Regions from separate parts of the Pandoraea sp. genome, predicted to be linked through region 2. Evidence: predicted binding sites of a transcription regulator. Region 2 holds the regulator's gene; each other region holds the start of a gene.
What was found. Region 2 encodes HrcA, which represses chaperone genes, less so after heat shock. Its sites were predicted from a motif close to TTAGCACTCNNNNNNNNNGAGTGCTAA; they were not measured.
Positions count from the first base shown of each region.

Region 1: a site for HrcA is predicted at 1,149-1,175, ahead of rpoH (RNA polymerase sigma factor RpoH). Genes of this name have one in related genera too.
Region 3: a site for HrcA is predicted at 1,148-1,174, ahead of groES (co-chaperone GroES). Genes of this name have one in related genera too.

Region 1 is NZ_JAYRUC010000002.1:55,690-57,959, forward strand. It holds gene ybiB (DNA-binding protein YbiB) at 1-383, shown strand, start outside; gene ACE3UG_RS01790 (nuclear transport factor 2 family protein) at 605-988, opposite strand; gene rpoH (RNA polymerase sigma factor RpoH) at 1,211-2,149, shown strand.
Region 2 is NZ_JAYRUC010000010.1:53,600-55,869, reverse strand. It holds gene ACE3UG_RS10010 (DUF6600 domain-containing protein) at 1-465, opposite strand, end outside; gene hrcA (heat-inducible transcriptional repressor HrcA) at 747-1,892, opposite strand; gene ACE3UG_RS10000 (NAD kinase) at 1,891-2,270, shown strand, end outside.
Region 3 is NZ_JAYRUC010000006.1:170,701-172,970, reverse strand. It holds gene ACE3UG_RS06815 (multiprotein-bridging factor 1 family protein) at 138-560, opposite strand; gene groES (co-chaperone GroES) at 1,253-1,543, shown strand; gene groL (chaperonin GroEL) at 1,593-2,270, shown strand, end outside.

The sequences.
Region 1 (2,270 bases), on a different contig from region 2:
TGAAGCTGCTGCAACCGTTTGCCGGCCCCGCATTGCGGCTCGTGAATTACACACACCCGGAATATCGGGAAACGCTCAGCGAGATGTTCGGCGACGTGGCCAACAGCCCGGCGCCGGGGGTACTGCTCGCGCGCGGCACGGAGGGCGAACCGGTCGCGGATGCCCGTCGTCAGGCAGCCATCGATGGCTTTTCCGACGGCGCATACCGGCTGTGGCAAGCCGCGGAGGAAGGCACCACGGGCGTTCCTCCGACGCTGCCGACTGCCGACGCCCCCGCAACGGCACGATGGATCGAAGCCGTGTTGGCCGGCGACGTCCCCGTGCCATCCCCCATCGCCCGGCAAGTCGAGGTGGTTCGTCAGGCGCTCGGACGCGTCGCATGAGGGAAGCCGGCCTCGCGCGCCGGCACTCGAACGCTATTCGGTCACTTCATCACGCCATTCGGCCGGAAGTCAGCAAGAAACGCTGAAATCGAAAATTATTGTAATTTTTCGGAACATTTCATCCCGAAAGTCAGTCTTATCCACTAACTTTGAGAAGACGCCTTGCAAGTGACGAGGAAGATCGTCGCATGCTCGGTCGGCGGGCGTGGCCCGGCTGGGGCTCAGTCGGCGGACGCCATGCGGGTCGCCTGCCATGAGATGAGGTGCCATTCGTCGGCCTCGAGCACGTGTACCGCCGTATAGGCCATTTGCGATTCGAGCGAGCCGGTCGCCGTTTCCAGTTCCACCTTCAGCTTGCCGGTGACGACAACGGTGTTGCCGAACTGGCGCAGTTCCTGAGCCCGGATATCGATGTCCAGGTAACGGCGGCGCCCCGAGGTGAGCGCGTCGAGAAATTCGCGTTTGGTTTCGCGTTTGCCGTTCGAATGAACGTAATGAAGACCGTCGGCCAGGAGTGCGTCGAGTTGCTCAACGTCGCCCTCGACCATCGCGTCAAAGCGCGCCGATTCGCGTTCACGTACCGCGTCGATATGCTTCCCAGCCATGTTGATCTCCCATCTTCATCGCCCCCAAACGCGCGCGGCGTGGGTTGAAATTTACACCATCCACGCGACGTTTGCGCCGATGACTTCGCTCGTTTCATGGCGGTTGCTGGAAAACCCCGAGACACCGGAAACTTCCCGTCCGGCAAGGGTTCTAACGTCTTTAGCACTCTTCTGGAGAGAGTGCTAAAATATTTCCCCAGAGGCTAACCAGGAGTCCACCACTTGAGTACTGCCGCCACTTTGCATCCGACGACGCCGGCCACCGGCACGGCGCCGACTTCGCGTGCCCTCGCTCTCGCCCCGTCGGCCTTGATGCTGCCGGGCAGTCTGGGCAATATCGACAGCTATATCCAAGCTGTCAATCGCATTCCCCTGCTTTCCGCCGAGGAAGAGCAATCGCTCGCCAAGCGTCTGCGCGACAACGAAGACCTTGAAGCCGCCCGTCAGCTCGTGCTCTCGCACTTGCGTCTGGTGGTGTCGATCGCGCGCAACTACCTCGGCTACGGTCTGCCGCACGCCGATCTGATCCAGGAAGGCAACATTGGCCTGATGAAGGCGGTCAAGCGCTTCGATCCGACCCAGGGCGTGCGACTCGTGTCGTATGCCATGCATTGGATCAAGGCTGAGATTCACGAATACGTGCTGCGCAACTGGCGCACGGTCAAGGTCGCTACGACCAAGGCCCAGCGCAAGCTGTTTTTCAATCTGCGCAGTCAGAAGCAAGGCCTGCATGCGTTCACGCCGGAAGAGATCGATCAGGTCGCCCGCGATCTGAACGTCAAGCGCGAGGACGTCATCGAGATGGAGACGCGCATGTCGGGTGGCGATATCGCCCTCGAAGGCCACAGCGACGATGGCGACAGCGCGAGCTTCGCGCCCATCGCTTACCTGGCCGACTCGCATCAGGAGCCGACCGCCGTGATCGCCGCGCGCGAGCGCGACACGCTGCAAAGCGACGGCCTGCAAACGGCACTCGCTCGCCTCGACCCGCGCAGCCGTCGCATCATCGAAGCGCGCTGGCTGGCGGTCGCCGACGACGGCAGCGGCGGCGCCACGCTGCACGAACTCGCAGACGAGTTCGGCGTGTCCGCCGAGCGCATCCGCCAGATCGAGGTCGCCGCGATGAAGAAAATGAAAGGCGCGCTGCAAGCCTATGCGTGATGCGTCGATCCGATCGACGATGGCAACGCGGCAAATGGCCGCATGCCCCGGTTGATCGCCCTCGGGCATCGCTCGCCGAGACCCAAAGCCCCGTGAAAACTCACGGGGCTTTTTTTGTTGG
Region 2 (2,270 bases):
GTCGACCCGATACTCACCGGGCTGTTGCGGGACGAACGCCAGATTCGGCGTATCGATCTCGTAAGGCCGATTCGGATCGTAGGCCCGCAAACGCAATCCGACCGTGCCCTGCGTTACGTTCAGTTGCACATTCTGATCGGTCACCGCCGAGAGCACGACGCTGGTGGACGCCCCCATGCGAACCGCCGTACCGCCGACGTGCATCTCGGCACGGCTGTTGCGGTCGACCCAGACGGCATCGCCCGTGGTAAGCGGCCGGTTGCGATCGGCGTAGTGCCATTCGCTGGTGCCTGCGGGGGCATACGTGACGGTGCCGTCGAAATCGTTCAGACGTGCCACCCGCCCCGGCGGGTCGGCGCTCTGGGCGTATGCCAGCGCGGGAACCCCCGCTGCGCCAACGGCCCCGAGCGCTAACCCGATACCGAGATTGCGCGCCATCGACCACCAGGAAATCAGGGATTTCATAAACACTCCGGGTCCGTCCGGCTCACGCACCGAGCGTTGCGTCGGTCGCGCCACCTTGTTGCTCTGTCCGAATCCTTCGACGAACGCCATGCTCGCGACTTCGCCATAAGTGACAACTCAAGCGTAAGCCTGCCGTGTGTGACAGCGTGTAAAGGAATGCTACGGGGATGTAACGCGAAGCGGCAGCGCAGACGCCCGTTTGCCCGTTTGCCCGTTTGCGTCCGGCCAATCCTGGCACGTGCGTCCAAGGGCTGGCGTTGGTGCCGACGTTAGTGCTGGCGTCAGTGCTGGCTGAGCGCGTTGGAGAGCAGCTTGGCGGTGATGTCGACGATCGGGATCACACGCTCATACGCCATACGCGTCGGGCCGATCACGCCGAGCGTGCCGACGACTTCGCCGTCGACTTCGTAGGGTGCCGTGATGACCGTCATCTCCTCGATCGGCACGAGGCTCGACTCGCCGCCGATGAAGATCTGCACGCCCTGAGCACGGCTCGACACGTCGAGCAATTGCAGCAGGCCGGTCTTGGACTCGAACACGTCGAAGAGCTTGCGCAGGCGCGCCATGTTCGACGACAGATCTTCCACGCCCAGCAAATTGCGCTCGCCCGAGATCAGCACGCTCTCACGGGTGGTGTCGGCCATGGCGTCGCTGCCCGCCTGCACGGCGGCCTGCATCAAAGCGCTCATATCGGAGCGCAGCGCATCGAGTTCACCGCGCAAGCAAGCGCGCACGTCGTCGAAGCTGTGGCCGCCGAAATTGGCGTTCAGATAGTTTGCCGCCTCCACCAGTTGCGCGGGCGAATGATCCTTTTCCGTCAGGATGATGCGGTTCTGCACGTCGCCGTCGGGGGTGACGATGATGAGCAGCACGCGCTTGTCGGACAGCCGCAGAAATTCGATCTGCCGGAACGTCTGGCTGCGGCGCGGCGTCAGCACCACGCCCGCGAACTGCGAAAGATTGGAGAGCACCTGCGCCGCCGAGGCAACCAGTTGCTGCGGCCCCGCGGGCTGCAGCCCGGTCTGCACCTGTGATGCCAATTGATGCACCGCCTCCTCGAGCGGGCGCACCGTGAGCATGGTATCGACGAACAAACGATAGGCACGCGGCGTCGGCACGCGACCGGCCGACGTATGCGGGCTGGCCACAAAGCCGAGCGCCTCGAGGTCGGCCATCGCGTTACGGATGGTCGCCGGCGACAGGTCGAGTCCGGAGTATCGGGAAAGCGTGCGAGACCCGACCGGCTGGCCATCCGCGATGTACCGTTCGATCAGGGTTTTGAGGAGCGTTTGCGCACGTTGATCTAGCATGGCAAAAATTGTAACGCGAAATGTGCATACGCGGCGTGCGGCAAACCCCGAGGCGTATTCCGCGAGGCCGCGCGTGCCGATGGTTGGTGTCATCGACTTATGGTGTAATGGCGGCATGAAAACAGGGAGCCCTTTCAAGACCGTGGCGCTCGTCGGGAAATACCATGCCGACGGCGTTGCCGAACCGTTGCTCACGCTCGCGGCATGCATCGCCCAGCGGGGGCACCATGTCGTCTTCGAGCGAGAGACCGCGCACAACATCGGCGCGGCGGCCGATCCTTACGGCACCCTCGATATTCGGGAGATCGCCACGCAGGCCGATGTGGCCGTGGTCGTCGGCGGCGACGGCACGATGCTTGGCGTCGGCCGTCAGCTTGCGGCATCGAAGGTGCCGCTCATCGGCGTGAACCACGGACGCGTCGGTTTCATCACCGATATTCCGCTCGACGAAATGCGGCAGGTCGTGCCCGCCATGCTCGAAGGGCATTTCGAAGC
Region 3 (2,270 bases), on a different contig from region 2:
ACTCCCCGGATGGGAAGTGTTCAGAGGGCTTGACTTTGCCGCGAACGCCACCAATACTGAGCTTGTGTAGGGCGCGTATCGAAAGATGTGCGCGGCGCCGTCAGGTCCTTTATGGGCTTGACGGCGTTTTTATTTGTTCATCGCGATCTCCCGTTTGCGGTAGCTGCCGATGGACTGACTCCATCGACATCGGAAATCGGCTGTACTCGCCGCAGTAGGCTGATGAATTCGTCCAGAGCCCTGATATCAGCCGGCGTCAATTTGGGGATTACTTCGGATAGTCGCGCACATACGTCGTACGCAAATGCCGGTGTTCCTGTAGGTGGGAAGTGATAGCGCTGTGACTGCTGGAATGCCCTTCGCAGAAGTCGCCCTTCTTCGTCAGTCAGCTTTAACGCGGAGATCGTTCGATCGACCAACTCCTCGTCCTTTGGCAGTTTCACGCCACACTCGATCGCAGAAATATAACTCTGGCGGTATCCCACACGTGCTGAGAGCTCTCCCTGCGAGATTCCTAAAGCGGTTCTTGCTGACCTGAGTCGATGTGCAAACGGAGTCATGGGGACACCTCTCCACGTCGGGAATTCTAGTTAGCCTAGGTCGAGAATTTCTCAAAATCAAGAGAATTCGTGGTTTTGTTTCTCCTTGGAGGTATGAGATGTGCTATACATTTCAAGAAAATTTGATTGTTCGAAATTTTCTTGCTTTTGAGGGGGCGTCCGCGGCCTCACACACGTTTTCACGCGGGCACATCTCGTACGCGTACCGGTAGGGCGGGCACGCTTGGCAGTTCAATTCGATGCGCATGAACGGGCGTTTCACTGTTTCTGCAAGGCTTGTCATCGTTCGGGAGGGCGAGCAAAAGCCCGCCTGGCACATGGTTTTGTTTGAGGCAGGGCCGCATGCGCATAGCGATTTGCTGCACAAATCACGTACCTGTTCGTCACTTCGGTCGTAGCAAACGGGGGTGCCCATCAAGGGTGAGAGCTGCGGTTGCTTCCGTACGTCATTGATTTCATAGGGTTTGTGTCGACTGCCGATCTGGCGAGTTCAAAGTTGAGTGAACAAAGTTCAAAATTCAGTGAATCTCGACATATGGATAAGGGAAAACCCCGAGTCTTGAAATCGTCAAACCCCGTCCCTATAATTAGCACTCGTTGGCGCAGAGTGCTAACGCCATGAATTCACCGAATATGCAAATGACTGCATATTTAGGTTTTGTCGATCTCACAGAGAGAAAGAGGAGCTTGTAATGAACCTTCGTCCCTTGCATGACCGCGTTATTGTCAAGCGCCTGGACAACGAAACGAAGACCGCATCGGGCATCGTGATCCCTGACGCCGCCGCTGAAAAGCCGGATCAGGGCGAAATCCTGGCGGTCGGCCCGGGCAAGAAAGACGATCAAGGTAAGTCGATCGCACTCGACGTGAAAGTGGGCGACCGCGTTCTGTTCGGCAAGTACGCCGGCCAAAGCGTGAAGGTCGATGGCCAGGAACTGCTGGTCATGCGTGAAGAAGACATCATGGCCGTCGTGGCCGCCTAAGTCTGTCTCCCCCCAGACATCTACGTAAAGTATTCAAGGAGTTAATGCAATGGCAGCTAAAGAAGTCGTTTTCGGCGATGCCGCTCGTTCCAAGATGGTCGAGGGCGTCAACATTCTCGCCAACGCAGTCAAGGTGACCCTGGGCCCGAAGGGCCGAAACGTCGTGCTCGAGCGCAGCTTCGGCGGCCCGACCGTGACCAAGGACGGTGTGTCGGTCGCCAAGGAAATCGAACTCAAGGACAAGCTCCAGAACATGGGCGCGCAAATGGTCAAGGAAGTGGCTTCCAAGACCAGCGACAACGCCGGTGACGGTACCACCACCGCCACGGTGCTGGCTCAGTCGATCGTGCGCGAAGGCATGAAGTACGTTGCCTCGGGCATGAACCCGATGGACCTGAAGCGCGGTATCGACAAGGCCGTGACCGCCGCCATCGAAGAACTGCGCAAGATCAGCAAGCCCTGCACGACCAACAAGGAAATCGCACAAGTCGGCTCGATCTCGGCCAACAGCGACACCTCGATCGGTGACTACATCGCCAAGGCGATGGACAAGGTCGGCAAGGAAGGCGTGATTACCGTCGAAGACGGCAAGTCGCTCCAAGACGAACTGGACGTCGTCGAAGGGATGCAGTTCGACCGCGGCTACCTCTCGCCCTACTTCATCAACACCCCGGAAAAGCAAGTCGCGATCCTGGAGAACCCGTTTGTCCTGCTGTTCGACAAGAAG